DNA from 3 places in the Janthinobacterium breve genome. Region 3 is predicted to be linked to each of the others. Evidence: predicted binding sites of a transcription regulator. Region 3 holds the regulator's gene; each other region holds the start of a gene.
What was found. Region 3 encodes NrdR, which represses ribonucleotide reductase genes. Its sites were predicted from a motif close to CACNANATNTNGTG; they were not measured.

Region 1: ACQ4W0_RS13565 (ribonucleoside triphosphate reductase) is a predicted target of NrdR. The motif match lies at 4,614-4,627, and genes of this name have one in related genera.
Region 2: ACQ4W0_RS00105 (ribonucleoside-diphosphate reductase subunit alpha) is a predicted target of NrdR. The motif match lies at 2,012-2,025, and genes of this name have one in related genera.

The regions. Positions count from the first base shown of each region.
Region 1 covers NZ_JBNYXY010000006.1:229,836-237,009, forward strand. The annotation lists gene ACQ4W0_RS13530 (substrate-binding periplasmic protein) at 59-919, opposite strand; gene ACQ4W0_RS13535 (hypothetical protein) at 918-1,091, shown strand; gene ACQ4W0_RS13540 (heavy-metal-associated domain-containing protein) at 1,168-1,431, shown strand; gene ubiT (ubiquinone anaerobic biosynthesis accessory factor UbiT) at 1,470-2,012, opposite strand; gene ubiV (ubiquinone anaerobic biosynthesis protein UbiV) at 2,033-2,929, opposite strand; gene ubiU (ubiquinone anaerobic biosynthesis protein UbiU) at 2,939-3,976, opposite strand; gene ACQ4W0_RS13560 (hypothetical protein) at 4,139-4,555, shown strand; gene ACQ4W0_RS13565 (ribonucleoside triphosphate reductase) at 4,674-6,422, shown strand; gene nrdD (anaerobic ribonucleoside-triphosphate reductase) at 6,419-6,619, shown strand; gene ACQ4W0_RS13575 (anaerobic ribonucleoside-triphosphate reductase activating protein) at 6,609-7,174, shown strand, end outside.
Region 2 covers NZ_JBNYXY010000001.1:17,816-24,989, reverse strand. The annotation lists gene ACQ4W0_RS00120 (PP0621 family protein) at 1-125, shown strand, start outside; gene ACQ4W0_RS00115 (sigma 54-interacting transcriptional regulator) at 238-1,287, shown strand; gene ampD (1,6-anhydro-N-acetylmuramyl-L-alanine amidase AmpD) at 1,287-1,898, shown strand; gene ACQ4W0_RS00105 (ribonucleoside-diphosphate reductase subunit alpha) at 2,281-5,235, shown strand; gene ACQ4W0_RS00100 (ribonucleotide-diphosphate reductase subunit beta) at 5,460-6,611, shown strand.
Region 3 covers NZ_JBNYXY010000010.1:263,185-270,358, forward strand. The annotation lists gene ACQ4W0_RS21535 (PilW family protein) at 1-940, opposite strand, end outside; gene pilV (type IV pilus modification protein PilV) at 937-1,521, opposite strand; gene nrdR (transcriptional regulator NrdR) at 1,746-2,210, opposite strand; gene glyA (serine hydroxymethyltransferase) at 2,355-3,599, opposite strand; ZMP/ZTP riboswitch at 3,711-3,835, opposite strand; gene ybgC (tol-pal system-associated acyl-CoA thioesterase) at 4,150-4,551, shown strand; gene tolQ (protein TolQ) at 4,599-5,288, shown strand; gene ACQ4W0_RS21565 (ExbD/TolR family protein) at 5,304-5,744, shown strand; gene tolA (cell envelope integrity protein TolA) at 5,793-6,809, shown strand; gene tolB (Tol-Pal system beta propeller repeat protein TolB) at 6,815-7,174, shown strand, end outside.

The sequences.
Region 1 (7,174 bases), on a different contig from region 3:
TTCATCAAACATCCTGCGCACGATTGAAGAGGTGGTTTGACACCGATCAACAAAACCACTAGTAATGATTTGGACGATACCAGAGTGCCTTGCGCGCCAGCGGCGTCTCCTCCGGCACGTCAGGATTGGCCAGCTCCAGCACGTACCGATGAGACAGCTTCAGACCGTCCGCGAGACGGCCAAAATGGCGCTGGAACAACTGCGCGAAACTGCCATCGGCGAGCATGGTTTCCAGCCCGATTTCAATGTGGCGTGCCAGTTCCGGCCGGTGCTTGCCGACAAAAAAATACAGCGCGGCCGGGTAGCGGATGACCAGGTGGGCATCGAGCGCCAGCGGCAATTGCGCATGGCTGGCCAGCTCGCTTTGCGCCTCGATCACGGAACGGGGAAAGTAATCGATGCGCCCTGCCGCCAGTTGCTGGAACAGGCCTTCGTAGGTGCTCGAGGTATCGAGGCGCAAGCCATTCGCTTGCAAGATGGCGGAGTCGGGCCAGTCGCGCATCTGGCCGGCAGACAGCCGCGCCAGCGCCGCGATGCTGCGCACGGCCCGCAGCAGCTGCGGCTGGCGCGCCTGGATCAGGGCCACGCGCCAGCCGATCAGGCCACGGTCGATGGGGATGCGCACCGGCAGCAATTGCGTTTCGCGCGCGCGGCTCGTCATGGCCCATACGATATCGACGCTACCCGACGCCGTGGCGATTTCCTGCATGGCGCGCGTCTGCACCATGCGCAGTTCGGAACGGCGCAATGCATACGCCTGGCCCGAACGCGCCAGCGCCAGTTGCAGCAAAGCCGTCACGTAGCCTTGCTGCGGATCATTGAGTGCCTGGTGGCGCGGATACACGAGCGGCAGCGGCGTGCCGGCGGCCGCGCCAAACGGCCACAGGCCGGCAAGCATGAGCAGGGGGCGGCGTTGCATGGCCCCTCCTTTCCAGCGCTTTCATCAGCGTTCTTATCAGAATGACAGTATCGCGCAGCAGGCCACGCTTGTCGACTGGAATAAGGAAACTGTGTATAAAACAACAGCAGTTTCAGGCTGGCCCGGAGAGAGTGAATTAATCCAGATCAATAAAACCGCAAATAGAAAATAAATCTTGCGTGCTGCTCTGGACGGCATGCGCGCCCCTCGCCTACGCTGTTTTTTTATTTGAAAAACAAGAGGAACCCATGCAGACAGCGCGCTTGAATATTATTGGAATGGATCACGAAGGCTGCGCCGACAGGCTCACGGGCGCGCTCGAAGCCGTCACGGGCGTGGCCACCGTCTGCGTCTCGCTGGCGCGCCACGGCGCCACGGTGCAATTTGACGAACGGCTGGCCACGCAGGAGCGCCTGCTGGCGGCCGTCAACGACGCAGGCTTCATGGGCGAGACCTCCGATGAGGAACAACTGCCGTCCTGCAGCGGCGCCTGCGGTCACTGCCGCCACTGAACGCCTGCTCCAGCCCTTCTCCGTTCCCCCTGCTCCGCTCAGCCTTCCCGCGCGCCCCGGTCGCGCAGATGCGCCAGCACGCGGCGCGGTCCCAGCGCCTGCAAGTCGAACGGCGGCAGCTCGATGGCGTCGAGCGTATTCTTGAACAGCAGGCCCAGCTCCGTATCGCCTTCCAGGCTCAAACGACGGCTGAAGAACAGCGTGTCCGGATCTTCCTGGCGCCGCGCCATCAGCATCAGGTCATGCACGCTGGCGGCGATGCACAGGTCCGGCACGTCCACATAGCGCTCGGCCACGAACACCGTGCCCTGCCACTCGAAATCGAAGGCGATGCCCGCATCGAGCAAGCGCAGGCGCAGGCTGCGCCCCTCCAGGCTGCGCCGCACATCGTCGGGCAATTGCGGCGCCAACAGGCGGTTCAAGCCTTGCACGAACAGCCAGGAGGCGGGATACGGCGGCAGCTTGGACAGCAAGTCGGCCAGCGGTTCGGGCAGCCGGTACGACATGGCGGGCTTGCTCATGGCGGGCTTGCTCATGGCGGGCTTGGCCGGGATGGGCAATCTTTCCAATTGATCTTGCATGGTGCTTCCTTTCGATGCGTTCAATGAGCGGCGTGCTGTTCCATGCCGGGCTGGCCGTGCCAGTAGCCGTCGCAGGCGCCGGCCGGCTGGCAGGCCGCCAGCTGGGCCTGGGCGCCCACGCCGCTGACCTGACCGCGGCGGGCGCGGTCGAAGATGGCGATGACTTGTTCCGTATGCATGGCCTGCGGGCTGATGCGCGCCACCGCCACGCCCATGTCGCGCATGGCGTCGAGTTCGCGCACCAGGTTGTAGACCAGCGCCGACTGCGTCTGTGTGCCATTCAGTACGAGGAACGGCACTTCATCGCGCGTGCGCAGCAGCAGGCCGTCCGGCTCTTCAAGGCAGCTGTAGCCGCAGTCGTCCTTCGGCAGGTTGCGGTTGCGCGCCGTGAAGCAGCGCGCGGAAAACGCCAGCGGCATGCGGCCATAGGCAAACACTTCCGTCTCCAGCCCTTCCGGTTTCTGGCGCTGCATCTCGGCCAGCGCCGCCTGCCCCATTTCCAGCGGCATCACCCAGCGCCGCGCCCCCAGGCGCGCCAGCAGTTGCAGGCTGGGGCCATTGAACAGGTTCAAATGGGGGCCGGCGACAAAGGACGCGCCCGTTTCCATGCAGTGCACGGCGCCCATGTCGTTGGCCTCGACCGTATAGCGGCCATTGCCCGTGATGCGGCGCAGGCTCGCCAGTTCGGCGCCCGCCTCGATCAGCGCCTGCGTCGACAGCACCACTTCCTTGCCTGCAGCGGTCAGCATGTCGGCGATATCGAGCCAGTCGGCCAGGCGCAGCTCATGCCGGCGCGAGCAGACGGTTTCGCCCAGATACACGATATCGACGGCGCTGCCGGCGATCTGCTGGTAAAACTCGAAGACGGTGGCGCGCGGCCAGTAGTACAGCAAGGGGCCCAGTGAAAGCTTCAGCATGTTCATCCTCTATTTCCAAGATCTGTGGTAGGCACCCAATGTGTGCTGCTGGCCCTCGGCCAGCTTGTCCATGGCCGCCATCCAGCCCGGCTTGACGGCGTAGCGCGGATTGCCTTCGCGGCAGGCGTCGATCGCTTCGCGCCACACGCGCGTGACCTGGGCCACGTAGGCGGGACTGCGCTGGCGTCCTTCGATTTTCACGGCGCGCACGCCCATGGCGATCAGTTGCGGCAGCAGCGCCAGGGTATTCAAGCTGGCCGGCTCCTCGATCGCGTAATACTCTTCGTCATTGACTTCGAAACGGCCCTTGCACAGGGTGGGATAGCTGGCGTTTTCACCGGGCGCGTAGCGGTCGATCAGCACGCCGTTCAGGCGCGACTCCAGACCGTTCGGCGTTTCCAGCCAGCGCACGGCCTTGGCCGGCGAGCACACGCCGTGGGTGTTCGGCGCCTCGCCCGTCGCATACGAAGACAAGGCGCAGCGCCCTTCGACCATCACGCACAGGCTGCCGAAACCGAACACTTCGATCTCCACCTCCGTCTTGCTGATCAGTTGTTCCACCTGCGTCATCGACAGCACGCGCGGCAGCACGGCGCGGGCGATGCCGAAATGCTCGTGATAGAAGTTGATGGCTTCATAATTCGTGGCCGAGCCCTGCACGGACAGGTGCAGGCGCAGCTGTGGCTGGTGCTGGGCCGCGTAGGCCATCAGGCCCGGATCGGCAACGATCATGGCGTCGATGCCCGCCGCGGCGGCGCGGTCGATGGCGCTACGCCACACGGCCCAGTTGTGCGGCTGCGGATAGGTGTTCAGCGCCAGCAGCACCTTGCGCCCGTACTGGTGGGCATAGCGCACACCCTCGGCGATGGCCTTCTCGTCAAAATTGAGGCCGGCGAAATTGCGCGCATTGGTGGCGTCGCGAAAGCCCAGGTAAACGGTATCGGCGCCATTGTCGACGGCCGCTTTCAAGGCAGGCAGGCTGCCGGCGGGGCAGACCAGTTCCAGCGGTCCGGCCACGCGGGTGGCGGTAGTTGATTCAAGCATCATGATATTCACAGTCCTGTATCGGCTCAGGGTGCAGACTATAGCCCCTCCCATGCTGCCCAGTCGTTGACGCAGGTGAAGGAATGCATGCATGGCGGGCGCACCTTCAACTTGCTTGACCTGGCTGTAAAATGCCCCACTTTTCTCCCTCTTCGATTGTCCACCATGACCCGCAAACCGCTGCTGATTTTTCTTCTGACACTGTTCCTCACCGCGCTGCAAGTGCAGTGGGCCGGCCCGAACGATGGCTATGACGCAGGGACCCTCTCGGTGCTGTCGCCGGAAGTGCTGGGCGCCTATCCGGGCGTGCTGCTGCTGTTCCTGCTGGCCGTGTTCGCGCGCCGCCAACTGCCGCTGCTGCGTCAGGCCGCCATCTGCACGGGCCTGCTGGCCATCTACTGGCTGCTGGCGAACTACGCCACCTTCGATGCGCGCGTGGCCAGCTGGAGCACCTATTCGCCGCTGGAAATCTGGGCCCAGGTCCTGCCCGCTTCCGTCGCCAGCATCGCCGCCTGCGGCGCCGCGTTCTTTTGCGCGAGCTGGCTGATCCTGCGCGAAACGCGCTGGAACAAAACCGGCTGAGGTGGTTTTTTCACCTGGATCAAGGATACGCGAATCGCTTGCACGCCACCTTTGACTACACTACATTTAGTAGATAACCTTCATAAAAACACCGCATGTTGTGTTTATTGGAGGTTTCATGACGACGAATGCAGTTTCCCCCACACGCGGCCAGGTCGATGTCGCCGCGTCCATCAATGAATACCTGGAACGGCGCGACTGGCGCGTGAACGCCAACGCTAACCAGGGGTATTCCCTGGGTGGCCTGATCCTCAATGTGTCGGGCAAGGTCATCGCCAATTACTGGCTGGACCAGGTGTATCCGCCGGAAGTGGGCGCGGCGCACCGCGAAGCGGCGCTGCACATCCACGACCTCGACATGCTGGCCGGCTATTGCGCCGGCTGGTCGCTGCGCACTTTGCTGCATGAAGGCTTGAATGGCGTGCCGGGCAAGATCGAGTCGGGTCCGCCGAAACACATGTCGAGCGCCATCGGCCAGATCGTCAATTTTCTGGGCACCCTGCAAAACGAATGGGCCGGCGCGCAGGCGTTCAGCTCCTTCGACACCTACATGGCGCCCTACATCCGCAAGGACAGCCTGCGCTACGAAGACGTGCGCCAGTACATGCAGGAGCTGATCTTCAACCTCAACGTGCCATCGCGCTGGGGCACGCAGACGCCGTTTACCAACCTCACTTTCGACTGGGTCTGCCCGGACGACCTGCGCGAGCAGATTCCCGTCATCGCCGGCCAGGAGATGGACTTCAGCTATGGCGAGCTGCAGGCGGAGATGGACATGATCAACCGTGCGTATATCGAGATCATGATGGCGGGCGACGCCAAGGGCCGCGTCTTCACCTTCCCCATCCCCACCTATAACATCACCGAAGATTTCGACTGGCATAGCGAGAATGCGGAACGCCTGTTCGAGATGACGGCCCGCTACGGCCTGCCCTACTTCCAGAATTTCATCAATTCGGAACTCAAGCCGAACATGATCCGCTCCATGTGCTGCCGATTGCAACTGGACTTGCGCGAACTGCTGAAACGGGGCAATGGCCTGTTCGGTTCCGCCGAACAGACAGGTTCCCTGGGCGTGGTCACCATCAACTGCGCGCGCCTGGGCCACCTGTGGCGCGGCGACGAAGCAGCGCTGCTAGCCGACCTGGACCACCTGCTGGAACTGGGCAAAATCAGCCTGGAAATCAAGCGCCGCACCATCGAGGAACTGATGCAGCAAGGCCTGTTCCCCTACACGAAGCGCTACCTGGGCACCCTGCGCAATCACTTTTCCACGCTGGGCGTGAACGGCATCAACGAGATGATCCGCAATTTCAGCGGCGACGCCTACGACATCACGTCCGCCGAGGGCCATGCGCTGGCGATACGCCTGCTCGACCACGTGCGCGCCCGCATGGTGGCCTTCCAGGAAGAGACGGGCCATATGTACAACCTGGAAGCGACACCGGCCGAGGGCACCACCTACCGCTTCGCCCGCGAAGACCGCAAGCGCTATCCGGCCATCCTGCAGGCGGGTACGCCGGACAACCCGTATTACACGAACTCGTCGCAGCTGCCCGTGGGCCACACGGACGACCCGTTCGAGGCGCTGGAATTGCAGGACGCGCTGCAGCGCAAGTACACAGGCGGCACGGTGCTGCACCTGTACATGACGGAAGCGCTGTCGGACGCCAACGCCTGCCGCGAACTGGTGAAACGCGCGCTGAGCCGCTTCTCGCTGCCCTACATCACCGTCACGCCCACGTTTTCCATCTGTCCGCGCCATGGCTACCTGGCCGGAAAACACGAATTCTGCCCCACCTGCGACGCGGAACTGATCGCCCGCAAGCAGGCCAACCCTGTTCCATCACTTGAGGAAACACCATGAATGCACGTCCCGACTTCACTCCCGCCATCACCCTGCTCGACACCGAACGCCAGCGCTGCGAAATCTGGACCCGCGTGATGGGCTATCACCGCCCCGTCGCCTCGTTCAACATCGGCAAGCAGGGCGAATTCCACGAGCGCCAGTATTTTACGGAAGCGAGCGCCCGGGTTGGCCAGCCCGCCTGCCATGGCAGCTGAACTGAAAGTGGGCGGCCTGACGCCCTTTTCCGCCACCGACTATCCGGGCAAGCTGGCGGCCGTGGTGTTCGTGCAGGGCTGCCCCTGGCGTTGCGGCTATTGCCACAATCCGCACTTGCAGGTGCGCACGCCGGATGGCGCCATGCCCTGGCGCGACGTATTGACCTGGCTGCGCCGCCGCGTGGGCCTGGTCGACGCCGTCGTCTTCAGCGGCGGCGAAGCCTGCATGGACCCGGCCCTGGAACGCGCCATGCTCGATGTCAAGGCGCTGGGTTTCGGCATCGGCCTGCACACGGCCTGCATCTATCCGCAGCGCCTCCAGGAAGTGCTGCCCCTGGTCGATTGGGTGGGCTTCGACATCAAGGCGCCGTTTGCCGACTATCGTCATGTGACCCGCGTGGCCGGCAGCGGCGACCCGGCGCGCGCCTGCCTGGACGCCATCCTCGCCAGCGGCGTCGCCTACGAATGCCGCACCACCACCCACCCGGACCTGCTGCCGGACGAGCAGTTGCTGGCCCTGGCCACCACCCTGGCCGCAAAGGGCGTCGACAACTA
Region 2 (7,174 bases), on a different contig from region 3:
CGCAGGAATTGCCGGATGCCGAGCTGATGCTGTGTTGCGCCCATTGCGGCGTGTACTACCCGGCCTCCGAAAATGTGCAGGCCAAGGGTCACGATTACTGCAGCCACGCGCACGCCACGCTGTAAGGGTAAGCCCGCGCCGCATTGCTCATCCGTATCGTAACGTCCTCCGGCAGCACTCCGGCGTAGCATCTGCAGCAAGCGGTTCGCCACCGCCCATGCAGAAAGGCGGCCCCCTATGCCCAGTTCCAACCCGCAGACCGCGACCGCCGCCGGCAAGACGGCGGCCAGCGGCCTGCCGTCGGCACCGCAACTAGGTGGCAATTCGCTGCCCATGCAGGCGCTGCGCGCGCAGATCGGCCGCATCGCCCGCTGCGGCGCGCCGGTGGCCATCCGCGGCGAATCGGGCACGGGCAAGGAACTGGCGGCACGCGCCATCCACGCGCAGGGTGCGCGCGCCAGCTTCCCGTTTATCGCCGTCAACTGCGGCGCGATTCCCGAAGCGCTGATGGAAGCCGAATTCTTCGGCTGCCGGCCGGGCGCCTATACGGGCGCGCTGCACGAGCGCCAGGGATTGTTCCAGGCGGCCCACGGCGGCAGTTTGTTGCTTGATGAAGTCGATGATTTGCCGCTGGCCATGCAGGTGAAGCTGTTGCGCGTGCTGCAGGAGCGCCGTGTGCGCAAACTGGGCGGCAGTAGCGACGAAGCCGTTGACGTGCGCATCCTGTGCGCCAGCCAGCATGGCCTGGCGCGCGGCGTGGCCGCCGGCACGTTTCGCCAGGATCTGTTTTACCGCCTCAATGTCATCGAGTTGGCGCTGCCGCCGCTGCGTGAACGGCGCGGCGATCTGCAGGTATTATGTGAGGTAATCCTGGCGCGTCTGGCACCGAGCCAGGCCGTGAGCCTGGCGCCGCCGGTGCTGGCGGCCCTGGCCGCGTATGCGTTTCCCGGCAATGTGCGCGAACTGGAAAATATGCTGGAACGGGCACTGGCCTTTGCCGATGGCGGCGTGATCGCGCTCGACGGTCTGGGTCTGCCGTCGGCGGCGGGCATCACCCCGTTGCGGGCGGCGCCGGCCTTGCCGGAGCGGCAACTGTGCCTGCCAGGCATGGCCGTGTGCGGCGTGCCGCTGGATGTGTATTTGCGCCAGGCCGAGCGCGACATGATCATGCAGGCGCTGGTGCAGGCTTGCTATCACCGCGCACGGGCGGCGCGCCAGCTGGGGCTGAGCGTGCGCCAGCTGCGTTACCGGATGCAGAAATTGACGATACAGGAAGCGCTACCTTGATGACAGCATGGACGATAGATGAAGACGGCTGGTGCGACGGCGCGTTGCGCTATGACTCGCCGTACCAGGATGCGCGCCCGGACGGTGCGCAAGTCGACTTGCTGGTGATCCATAACATCAGCTTGCCGGGCGGCCACTTTGGCGGTCCGCATGTGTCGGACTTGTTTACCGGCCGGGTAGATTATAATGCCGATCCTTCTTTCGCCGACCTGCGTGGCTTGCAGGTGTCGGCGCACTTTTTTGTGCGGCGCGATGGTGCGCTGTTGCAATATGTTTCTGCTGATCAACGTGCCTGGCATGCTGGCGCGTCCACATTCGAAGGACGCCCGCAGTGCAATGGCTATTCCATCGGTATCGAAATGGAAGGCACGGACTTTGTCCCCTTCCAGCCGCAGCAATACCGCGTGCTGGTGGCGCTGACGGCGGCGCTGGTGGCGCGCTATGGCTTGTCCCAGGTGCGCGGCCACGAGCATATTGCAGCGGGGAGGAAGACGGATCCGGGACCGTTTTTTGACTGGTTTTTTTATCAAGAATGCTGGTTGGAAACTGTGCGCGGGCAGCCTGCGTTAGCGCTTACTACGCGGGGATTGGGCTTTCCATCCATGCCCTGAAAAGTCAACCGAAATCGTATATGAAAATACAAAAAATTACGCTGACGGATGCCGGAAAACTATTGCATCACCTTTCGATGGGCACTACAATTAGTGCATAACTTGGATTTAAAGACTATATGTAGTGCCATCACAGACGTTTTCAGAATTATTACCAAAGCTACCCTGTTTGTTGATATGGCAACGGGAACTGGCGTTTCATCACCCTTGATCGTGTTTCGCGCCAGCCGGGCTATACAGGTTGGGCGTATGATTTCTGGCTGTGTATTATTTACTATTTAGCAACAAACACCTGAAGAAACCCTGACCATCGGGCGTTCTATTCAACAACACACGCGGCAGCAAAACTGCAGGCTGACTTTAGCTGACAACGGGAGCTTCAATGCAATCACCACAAGATATTTCCATCCATCCAACGCCAGTATCGCCAGCGCCAGGCGCGGCCAATAGCGTGGCGAGCACGGGCGCGGCATTGGGCGACTATCGCATCATCCGCCGCAACGGCGCGGTGGTGGCATTTGAGCCTTCGAAGATCGCCATCGCCATGACCAAGGCGTTTTTGGCAGTTAACGGCGGCCAGGGCGCTGCCTCGGCACGCATCCGCGAACTGGTGGAGCAACTGACCGACGGCGTCGTCGCCGCGCTGGTGCGCCGCCATCCAGGTGGCGGCACCTTCCATATCGAAGACGTGCAAGACCAGGTGGAACTGTCGCTGATGCGTTCGGGCGAGCACGACGTGGCGCGTGCCTACGTGCTGTACCGTGCCAAGCACATGGAAGAGCGCCGCCTGCAGAAGGAAGCGCTGGGCGCTTCCGCGCAAGTGACCGCACCCCAATTGAACGTGACGGACAACGGCGTGCGCCGCCTGCTGGACATGCAGGAAGTGCGCGACCTGATCAACGCCGCCTGCGCCGGCCTGGAAAAGCACGTCGATGCCGACGCCATCCTGGCTGAAACGGTGAAGAACCTGTACGACGGCGTGCCCGTCGAAGAGCTGCACAAGTCGGCCATCCTGGCGGCGCGCGCGCTGATGGAAAAAGATCCGGCCTACAGCCAGGTTACGGCCCGCATCTTGCTGCACACGGTGCGCAAGGAAGTGTTCGGCAAGGAAGTACCGCAAGCGGCCGCTGCTGCCGAGTACCTGACGTATTTCCCGCAATATATCGCCAAGGGCATCGCCAACGAGCTGCTGAACCCGGTACTCGCCAGCTTCGACCTGGAACGCCTGGCGAAAGCCATCGTTGCCGACCGCGACTTGCAATTCGGCTACATCGGTCTGCAAACCCTGTATGACCGCTACTTCCTGCACATCCATGACGTACGCATCGAAATGCCGCAAGCGTTCTACATGCGCGTGGCCATGGGCCTGTCGCTGAACGAAGCGGACCGCGAAGCGCGCACCATCGAGTTCTACAATTTGCTGTCCTCGTTCGACTTCATGAGCTCGACCCCGACCCTGTTCAACTCGGGCACCCTGCGCTCGCAGCTGTCGTCGTGCTACCTGAGCACTGTCTCGGACGACCTGGAAGGCATCTACGACGCCATCAAGGACAATGCGCTGCTGGCCAAGTACGCCGGCGGCCTGGGCAACGACTGGACGCCAGTGCGCGCACTGGGCGCCCACATCAAGGGCACCAACGGCAAGTCGCAAGGCGTGGTGCCGTTCCTGAAAGTGGTCAACGACACGGCCGTGGCAGTCAACCAGGGCGGCAAGCGCAAGGGCGCCGTCTGCGCCTACCTGGAAACCTGGCACATGGACATCGAGGAATTCCTCGACCTGCGCAAGAACACGGGCGACGACCGCCGCCGCACGCACGACATGAACACGGCGAACTGGATTCCCGACATGTTCATGAAGCGCGTCATGGAAAAAGGCGAGTGGACCCTGTTCTCGCCATCCGAAACGCCAGACTTGCACGACCTGGTCGGCAAAGCCTTTGAAAAGGCTTACCTGGGCTACGAAGCCAAGGCAGCCGCCGGCGAAATCCGCTCGTACAAAAAGATCGCCGCGCTGGACCTGTGGCGCAAGATGCTGTCGATGCTGTTTGAAACGGGCCACCCATGGATCACATTCAAGGATCCTTGCAACATCCGCAGCCCGCAGTCGCACGTCGGCGTCGTCCACAGCTCGAACCTGTGCACGGAAATCACGCTGAACACGGGCCCTGACGAAATCGCCGTCTGTAACCTCGGTTCCGTGAACATGCCGGCGCACATGAAGGAAGGCAAGCTCGATCACGTCAAGCTGGCCAAGACCATCCGCACCGCCATGCGCATGCTCGACAACGTCATCGACATCAATTACTACGCCGTCGAGAAGGCACGCAATTCGAACATGCGCCATCGCCCGGTCGGCATGGGCGTCATGGGCTTCCAGGACTGCCTGCACATGATGCGCATCCCGTTCGCCTCGGACGCAGCGGTCAGCTTCGCCGATACCTCGATGGAAGCGGTCTGCTACTACGCTTACCTGGCGTCGACGGAACTGGCCGAAGAGCGTGGCCGCTATGAATCGTATGCCGGTTCGCTGTGGGACCGTGGCATCCTGCCGCAGGACTCGGTGAAACTGCTGGCCGAAGAGCGCGGCGGCTACCTGGAAGTCGATTCCTCGTCGGCCATGGACTGGACGCCGGTGCGCGAACGCATCGCCAAGTTCGGCATGCGCAACTCGAACTGCGTGGCGATCGCCCCGACGGCGACGATTTCGAACATCATCGGCGTATCGGCCTGTATCGAGCCGACGTTCCAGAACCTGTACGTGAAATCGAACCTGTCGGGCGAATTCACCGAAATCAACGGCTACCTGGTGCGCGACCTGAAGGCACGCGACCTGTGGGATGAAGTCATGATCTCCGACCTGAAGTACTTCGACGGCTCGCTGGTGAAGATCGACCGCATCCCGCAAGACCTGCGCGATATCTACGCTACCGCCTTTGAAGTATCGCCAAGCTGGCTGGTGGAAGCGGCTTCGCGTCGCCAGAAGTGGATCGACCAGGCCCAGTCGCTGAATATCTACATGGCGGGTGCTTCCGGCAAGAAACTGGACGAGACTTACAAGCTGGCATGGTTGCGTGGCCTGAAAACCACCTACTACCTGCGTACCATCGCCGCGACCCACATGGAGAAATCGACCTCCAAGACGGGTGCCCTGAACGCCGTGGCCGTCGATGGCGGCATGTCGGCCAGCGCACAGAGCGCCCAGGCAGCGGTCGTGGCGGCAGCCGCTGCCGCCGTGGTGGCACCCGTGGTGGCTGCGGCAGCGGACGACGCCGATGGCGAAGCCTGCTACCTGCGTCCGGGAGATGACGGTTTCGAAGAATGCGAAGCCTGCCAGTAAAAACCTGCTGCGCAGCCCCCTCTCGGGTTCTGTGTTGCTCACCGTACTAAAGTACGGCTCCGCTACTCGACCCGATATCGGGCTTGCTCGCGACGGTTTTTAAAAAATTTAAAGTTGTCAGCCCGGCACGGTCGGGCTGATTCAATGTTGTTAATGTCCGTATTGTCCGATTCAACGGGCCTGTTGCGGATCGCCGGCTCGCCGGCATGGAAAGGAAGATGAATATGTCGTTGTCATGGGATGATGAAACCACGTCGGCAGCTGTGCCGCGTCCGGCGCAGCAAGCGCCATTGGGAAATACCGAATTGAACCTGCCGGCAGGTGCCGAGCCGTCCGAAGCGAACGCCGAGCAAGTGGCGCGCCGCGTGAATGCCGACGACAAGCGCATCATCAACGGCAAGACGGACGTCAACCAGCTGGTGCCGTTCAAGTACAAGTGGGCGTGGGACAAATACCTGGCCGGTTGCGCCAACCACTGGATGCCGCAGGAAGTGAACATGCAGCGCGATATCGAGCTGTGGAAAAACCCGAACGGCCTGACGGACGACGAGCGCCGCCTGGTCAAGCGCAACTTGGGCTTCTTCGTGACGGCCGACTCGCTGGCAGCCAACAACATCGTGCTGGGTACCTACCGCCACATCACGGCGCCCGAGTGCCGCCAGTACCTGCTGCGCCAGGCGTTCGAGGAAGCGATCCACACGCACGCCTACCAGTACATCGTCGAGTCGCTGGGGCTGGACGAAGGCGAGATCTTCAACGCCTACAACGAAGTCAAGTCGATCCGTGACAAGGATGAATTCCTGATCCCGTTCATCAACACCCTGACCGACCCCGCGTTCACCACCGGCACGGTGGAAAACGACCAGAAGCTGCTGAAATCCCTGATCGTCTTCGCTTGCCTGATGGAAGGCCTGTTCTTCTACGTCGGCTTCACGCAGATCCTGGCGCTGGGCCGCCAGAACAAGATGATGGGCGCTGCCGAGCAGTACCAGTACATCCTGCGCGACGAATCGATGCACTGCAACTTCGGCATCGACTTGATCAACACGATCAAGATGGAAAATCCGCTGCTGTGGACGGCCGAATTCCGCGAAGAGATCAAAGTGCTGTTCCTGCAGGCCGTCGATCTGGAATACGCGTACGCGGAAGACACCATGCCACGCGGCGTGCTGGGTCTGAATGCGCCGATGTTCAAGGGCTATCTGCGCTTCATCGCCAACCGCCGCGCGCAGCAGATCGGCATCGAGCCGCTGTTTGCCCAGGAAGAAAATCCGTTCCCGTGGATGAGCGAAATGATCGACATGAAGAAGGAGCGCAACTTCTTCGAGACGCGCGTGACCGAGTACCAGACCGGTGGTGCGCTGAACTGGGAATAAGCGTTTTCCCGCCAACGCCAAAAGCGCCGTCATCGTGACGGCGCTTTTTTTTCGCCTGCATGGCGGCGAAAAATGCCGCCGCCGCGGGAGGTTCAAAGCGCCTCCGGCGGGACGGAAAAATGCGTGCTTCATTCTGCGATGCGAAGAGGCTTGCGCCAGTTTTTTCGGATGGTGCGAACGGCCCCATTGCGGGCCAAAAAAAATCGTTTCCGGAGACGCTGGCGGCGGCATTTGGCACGCGATTGTGCGATAGCACGCGTATCGTGCAAAAAAGGCCGCGAAAACGTGTCGTGCCGGTTGCGCATTGACAAGGTTTTCGTGTACTTTATGAGATTGCAAATGCGAGCGTTAGAATGCGGGGTTTTTTAACCAGCGCGGTAGCGAAAAGACCTCGCAAAACAGGGATACAGATTTACACGGATATGCACAAAACCACACCGTTTTCGTCTGCCGCCGTGCCCGAATTTTTTCAGGCATGGCGGTTTTTTATTTGACGCATAGGTGTTGTAGCGAGCGCGATGCGAGGAGCGAAAAAACGCACGGCATCGAAAACGAATGACCGA
Region 3 (7,174 bases):
CCAGTTGCCGCAGCCTGGAGCGCGTTGCGGCAGGCAACGATGCGCGCGCGATGCGCACGCCCGTGTCGCTGGCGCCGTGCGCCTCCGCATACGCCTTGCCGAACAGGTCGAATTGCACCGGCCCCAGTTCCGCCATCTTATCCAGCTGGCCCGCTTCGCCATGCAAGAGCAGCGCCACGCGCACGCTGGCCACGCGCTTCCAGTGCGTGCGCCGGTGAAAATCGCGTTGTCGCGCGGCCGCATCCGCGCCCGCCAGCTGCAGCGCCGCATCGTAGGCGTCGAGTGCGCTGGCATTGACGTACTGGTTCGCCACGCCATCGGGCGGCGTATCCGTGTCGAGGCCATACAGCACCTGAAAGCCGTCGACGCCACGGATGACGGCATCCGCACCCCAGCCGTTCGCGCCACGGTATTTGCAGCGCAGCTCGCCTTCGCCATCGGCGCCCTGCGCCACATAGAAAATGCTCCAACCCCGCTGCGCCTCCGTTTGCGCGGCGCCCACGCCAAAGCCGGCGCAATTGAGCACGGAACCGTCGCCGCCCTCCTCATTGCCAGCGCCGTAATAGCGCAGGGCCAGCACGTCGCTGCCATGCAGGGCGTCGGGCAGCGCGCCGCTGATGCCCTCGCTGTTCTTGCCCAGGCTATGCGCGTCGAGGCCGGCGACATTCGCGCTGTCGTGCGCGGCATGCGCGACGGGCGCGGCACTGCTGTCCCAATTCACATACGCCGTCTGGCGCACGGCGCGGGCGATGGTGTCGAGCGCATAGCGGCCGTTGTCGTCCAGGCGCGCGCTGGCGGACTGCTCGCCATAACTGCCGCTGGCCGCCAGCAGCACGGTACTGGCGGCCAGCATCAGCAGCGCGCCCAGCGACAGGGCCACCAGCAATTCGACCAGGCTCATGCCCCGATGCCGGCGCCAGCGGGCGTGCATGCCATTCATGCGCCGCCTCCCCCAAGCTGGAATGCCAGCCTGGGCAGCGACTCGCCTGCCGCATTCACGGCGGGTGAGCCATCGGGCTGTCGGCCGCGCCAGCCCAGCTTGATGACGATGGGCGCGCCCTTGCCGCCGCTGCAGGCCCAGTGCAAGCCCTGGGCGGCGGCGTCCCACGCGGGAGCGTCGCGGCAGATATGCAGGCGCGCGCCGGGCAAGACCGATTGCAGCCTTTGCTTCCATTCGGCGATGTCGAATTGCGCCAACTCGGCCGCGCTGCAGGCGGCAGCGCCGAAACAGTCGGGAGCGCCGCCGGCAGGCTCGGCGCCGTCCGCCACCGCATAGGCCACGTTCAGGTAGGGATTGCCCGCATCGGGACCATGCATGAGCACGCTGTTCGCGCGCATGCGTTCGGCCATGCCGGCGGCCAGTTGCACGCCCGCCGACAACAGCGCCGACTCATGGCGCGCACGTAGCGAGCTCAGTTGCAGGATGCTGGCGCCCAGCAAGCCCAGCGCCAACAGCAGCAGCGACACCAGCACCTCGACGAGGCTGCTGCCATCCATGGGACCACGCGTACCGCTGTGCATGAGCTTCTCCCGCTGAGAGAATAGACTGGAGCCGCGCGGACGCCCGGCCCAGCTACACGATAGGCGCATGCAAAAACGCAGGCATGAGGCAGCGCAAACGTCGCCGCGAAAAAGAGAAAAAGAAGGGAAAAAAAGCGCCTGGATTGATCAGGCCGCTTGCCAGGCGAACGCTGGCGTGGTGAACACGGGGCGCAGGAGCGGCCCCATTTTCAATAAGGTGAACGTCAGGGCTTGCTGCGCGCCTGGCCCACTTCGGCGATCGCATCCTGGAACTCGGCCAGATCTTCGAAATTCTTATAGACGGAGGCGAAGCGGATGTAGGCAATCTTGTCCAGGCGCTTGAGTTCCTGCATGACCAGCTCGCCGATATAGCCGGAATCGACTTCGCGCAAGCCGCTGGTCAGCAGTTTTTCCTGGATGGACGCAATGGCCGTATCCACGGAGGCGGCCGCGACGGGACGCTTGCGCAAGGCCAGCATCAAACTGCCGCGCAACTTATCCGCAGCGAACTCCGTCCGGCTGCCATTCTTTTTGACGACGGCCGGCATGATAAGTTCAATGCGTTCGTAGGTGGTAAAACGCTTGTCGCATTTGCCGCAGCGGCGGCGGCGCCGAATGGCATCCCCTTCCTCCGATACGCGCGTATCGAGAACCTGGGTATCGCCGTGCTGGCAAAATGGACATTTCATGGGCTGGCTACAACTTTATAGTAATAATTACGGGAAATCGCCGCCCTTGTACAAAAGGCGCCCGAATCACTCCGGGCGCCCTTGGGCACGACTGGAATGTGTCATACAGAATCTTACTCTGTATGACACATTCTGGACAAATAATTATGCGTACACCGGGTGCGCGTCAGCCAGCACTTTCACGGCCGCTTTGACGCGCTCGATGGTGGCGGCGTCATGCGGATTGTCCAGCACGTCGGCGATCAGGTTGCCCACTTCTTCCGCTTGCGCTTCCTTGAAACCGCGCGTCGTCATCGCCGGGCTGCCCAGGCGGATGCCCGAGGTGACGAATGGTTTTTGCGGGTCGTTCGGGATGCCGTTCTTGTTGCAGGTGATATGCGCGGAACCGAGGATGGCTTCGGCTTCCTTGCCCGTCAGGTTCTTGGCGCGCAGATCGACCAGCATGACGTGCGACTCGGTACCGCCGGACACGATGCGCAAGCCGCGCTTGATCAGGGTTTTCGCCAGCACGTCGGCGTTCTTGATCACTTGCTTCTGGTATTCGACGAAGTCAGAGCTCAGCGCTTCCTTGAAGGCGACGGCCTTGCCGGCGATCACGTGCATCAGCGGGCCGCCCTGGATGCCAGGGAAGATGGCCGAGTTGATGGCTTTTTCGTGCTCGGCCTTCATCAGGATGATGCCGCCGCGTGGGCCGCGCAGCGATTTGTGCGTGGTCGAGGTCACGAAGTCAGCGAACGGCACCGGGTTCGGGTACAGGCCGGCGGCGATCAGGCCCGCATAGTGGGCCATGTCGACCATGAAGTAGGCGCCCACTTCCTTGGCGATCTTGCCGAAACGCTCGAAGTCGATCTTTTTCGAGAAGGCCGACGCGCCGGCGATGATCAGTTTCGGCTTGCGTTCGCGGGCCAGGCGTTCCATCGCCTCGTAGTCGATGTCTTCTTCCGCCGTCAAGCCATACGACACCACGTCGAACCACTTGCCGGACATGTTCAGCGGCATGCCGTGAGTCAGGTGACCGCCTTCGGCCAGCGACATGCCCATGATCAGGTCGCCCGGTTTCAGCATGGCAAAGAACACGCCCTGGTTCGCCTGCGAGCCGGAATTCGGCTGCACGTTCGCGCATTCGGCGCCGAACAGTTTTTTCACGCGGTCGATGGCCAGTTGCTCGGCGATGTCGACGAATTCGCAGCCACCGTAGTAGCGCTTGCCCGGATAGCCTTCGGCATACTTGTTCGTCAGTTGCGAACCTTGCGCTTCCATGACGGCTGGCGACGTGTAGTTTTCCGACGCGATCAACTCGATGTGATCGTGCTGGCGCACGTTTTCTTTTTGAATGACGGCGAACAATTCAGGATCGACGTTGGCGAGGGTGTGATCTTTTGCGAACATGTAAAAACTCCAAAGATAAGGGTGCTTGTACTGGCAGGTTGGATCGAATGAGGGGAGCCGGCGTTAAGTGAATAACAACGTTGGACAGGCAGCCTCTTCGTGCTTTTCCATAGTGGCTACCCAGGCGAACGGCTGATGAAAAATCTCACGTTTCCCGGTGGGTGCCCACCTTTCGCCGGTTTGCCGATCGCCATCCATGGAGATCGCCCGACTTTTCGCCAGTCACGTGAGACGTAATGGAATGCAAATTGTAAGTTAAGTGCCCAAATTGAGCAAGGAATGCAACCGTACAGCTATAATCGCCGCGCGCCAATGCAGCCCGGGCACGGGCACAGACCGCCCCGGGCAAGACTGCGGCTCTTAAGCTGAACTTAAACCTGGCCACGGCATGTAAGCGTATGTTACGAAGCTTGCCATTGTGCGCCCCGGATTTACAATGCTGCGGTGCAACTTATATGCAGCTTTTGCATGGCTTTCCAGCAAGCGCCCACAGTCACAAGAAGAAAAATCGCGTAAAATGTTGCTCAATCTCACTACTGGCGCAATAAACATGCCTTCAGTCTTTACCTGGAACGTACGTGTCTACTATGAAGACACCGACGCCGGCGGCATCGTCTATTACGCAAATTACCTGAAATTTTTCGAACGCGCGCGCACCGAATGGCTGCGCGCCATCGACGTGGGCCAGCAGGAATTGCTGGAACAGCACGACGCAATGTTCGTTGTCAAAAGCATCAACGCTGACTATCATGCGCCAGCCAGGCTCGATGACACGGTAAGATTAACCTTAAGCATAGAAAAAATGGGGCGCGCCTCCATTGTTTTCCTGCAACAAGCCTGGTGCGGCGACCGCCTGCTGAACACGGCCCGCGTCAAGATCGGCTGCGTCGACTCGGCATTGCGCCCGCGCGCCGTGCCTGATCCAGTAGCGGCCCGCATGCGCGCCGCCTGAACCCTACCCGCCCCCCCCGGACAATTCACCCAACAGACTGCCAGCCAATGAACGTTACACAAGATCTTTCTTTCCTCGCGCTCATCACCAATGCCCATTTGATCGTGCAACTGATCATGGCCCTGCTGCTGCTGATTTCCCTGACCAGCTGGACCTACATTTTCCGCAAGATGTTTGCCGTGCGCCAGGCGCGCAAGCAAACCATCGAATTTGAACGCAGCTTCTGGGCCGGCGGCAACCTGCATGCGCTGCATCAAAGCGCCAGCGGCAACCGCGACCAGAGCGGCGCGCTGGCCCGCATTTTTGACGCCGGCATGGGCGAATTCATCAAGGGCAAGGCTTCCTACGGTTCGCGCGAAGCGCTGGACGTCGGCGCCGTGCTCGACGGCGCCCGCCGCGCCATGCGCGCCGCCTTCCAGCGTGAAATGGACGTGCTCGAATCGCACCTGGCCTTCCTCGCCTCCGTCGGCTCCGTCTCGCCCTACATCGGCCTGCTGGGCACCGTCTGGGGCATCATGAACGCCTTCCGCGGCCTGGCCAACGTGCAACAAGCCACCCTGGCCGCCGTCGCGCCCGGCATTGCCGAAGCGCTGATCGCCACCGCCATCGGCCTGTTCGCGGCGATTCCCGCCGTCGTCGCCTACAACCGTTTTTCGCATGACATCGACCGCCTGGCGATCCGCTTCGAGAGCTTCGTCGAGGAATTCTCCAACATCTTGCAGCGCCAGTCGCGCTAAGAGGGAGCAGCGTCCATGGGTTCCTCATTCAATAGCGGCGGCATGCGCGGCGGCCGCGGCCGCAAGTTCAAGTCCGAGATCAACGTCGTGCCGTATATCGACGTGATGCTGGTGCTGCTGATCATTTTCATGGTGATGCCGTCGTCGAACAATCCCAGCGTGGTGAACCTGCCCAACGCGGAAAGGTCGGCCAAACCGCCCGATGACTATATTCAGATCGTGCTGAAACCAAATGGTTCGCTGTCGATCGGCGTCATCGGCAAGGAACAGCTGTCGCCGGAAACGGAACCGAACCGCGACGCCCTGCTGCGCAAGCTGCGCGGCTTGCACGAGAGCAATCCCGACTATCCCGTGATGATTGCGGGCGACAAGGAAAGCAAGTACGACGATGTGATCCAGCTCATTTCGGAAGCGAAAAAGATGGGCATTACCCGCGTCGGCCTGGCCACCAAGTAAGCACAGCATCCTGTTTCCAGACTTGACCGTTTTTAGATAGACTAGACTTTGCAGACCAAACAAATCGACCATGTACTCGGCAAGCCCTACAGCGTGCCGCGCGAACGCAGCCGCTGGCCCTCGCTGGGCCTGGCGCTGGCGATGCACCTTGGCCTGCTGTTTTTCCTGTGGGTAGGCGTACACTGGCAAAATACGGAGCCTGTGGCCGTCGAAGCGGAAGTGTGGGACCTGAAAGTGCAGACGGCCGCGCCGCCGCCCGACGTGGCGACGCAACCGGAGCCGACACCGGCACCACCGCCGGAACCGCCAGTGGAGCAGCCGGCCCCACCGCCACCGCCACCGGTGGCCGCGCCCGAGCCGAAGGTTGACTTGCGCGAAGCGGAAATCGCCCTGGAGCGCAAGAAGGCCAAGCTGAAGGAAGAGAAAGCGGCAGCGGAAGAACGCCGCAAGCAGGAATTGAAGGAACGCGAAGAAGAAAAGCGCGAACTGGAAAAACAGAAGCAGAAAGAAAAAGACAAGGCTGACAAGCTGGAGAAAGAAAAGGCAGAAAAGGCCGACAAGCTGGAGAAAGCCAAGGAAGCCAAAGAGAAAGCGGCGGAAGAAAAAGCCGAGAAAGAACTGTCCGATAAAAAAGCGGCGGCGGAAAAAGCGGCCAAGGCGAAAAAAGCGGCGGAAGAGAAAAAAGCCGCCGACAAGGCGCGTGCCGCGGAAATGAGTCGCATCACGGGTGCGGCAGGCGCGGGCACAACGGGCACGGCCGCGAAAGCGACCGCGCCACGCAAGGACAGCGGCTATGTCGCTGCCCTGACGAGCAAGATCAAGAGCAATATCGCGTACAGCGGTAGCACGGACGTGCCGGGCAACCCGCGCGCCGTGTTCAAGATCGAGCAACTGCCAACTGGGGAAATTATTTCGGTCCGAAAGATTAAAAGTAGCGGCCTGCCGGCGTATGACAGCTCGGTGGAAAACGCCATTAATAAATCGTCGCCACTGCCGAAGAAAAAAGACGGCACCGTGGAACGCGAGATTGAACTCATATTCGAGATGAAGGATTTGCCTAAATGATGACCATGAAAAAAATGAGCTATGTCGTGCTCTGTGCCAGCCTGATACTGGGAGCCTCCGGCGCCCAGGCGCAGCTGCGCGTGGAGATTACAGGGATCGGCAGCAACCAGATCCCGGTAGCTGTCGCCAGCTTTGTCAATGAATCGGCGGCGCCGCAATCGTTATCCAGCATCATCAAGGCCGACCTTGCGCGCAGCGGCGTGTTCAAGCTGATCGACGCCGATGCGCCCGTATCGGAAACGGCGCCCGTCAGCTACGACCAATGGAAGTCGCGCGGCGCCGATGCGCTGGCGGCCGGCACCGTGCAGAGCATGGCCGATGGCCGCCTGGACGTGCGCTACAAGCTGTTCGACACCATCAAGGGC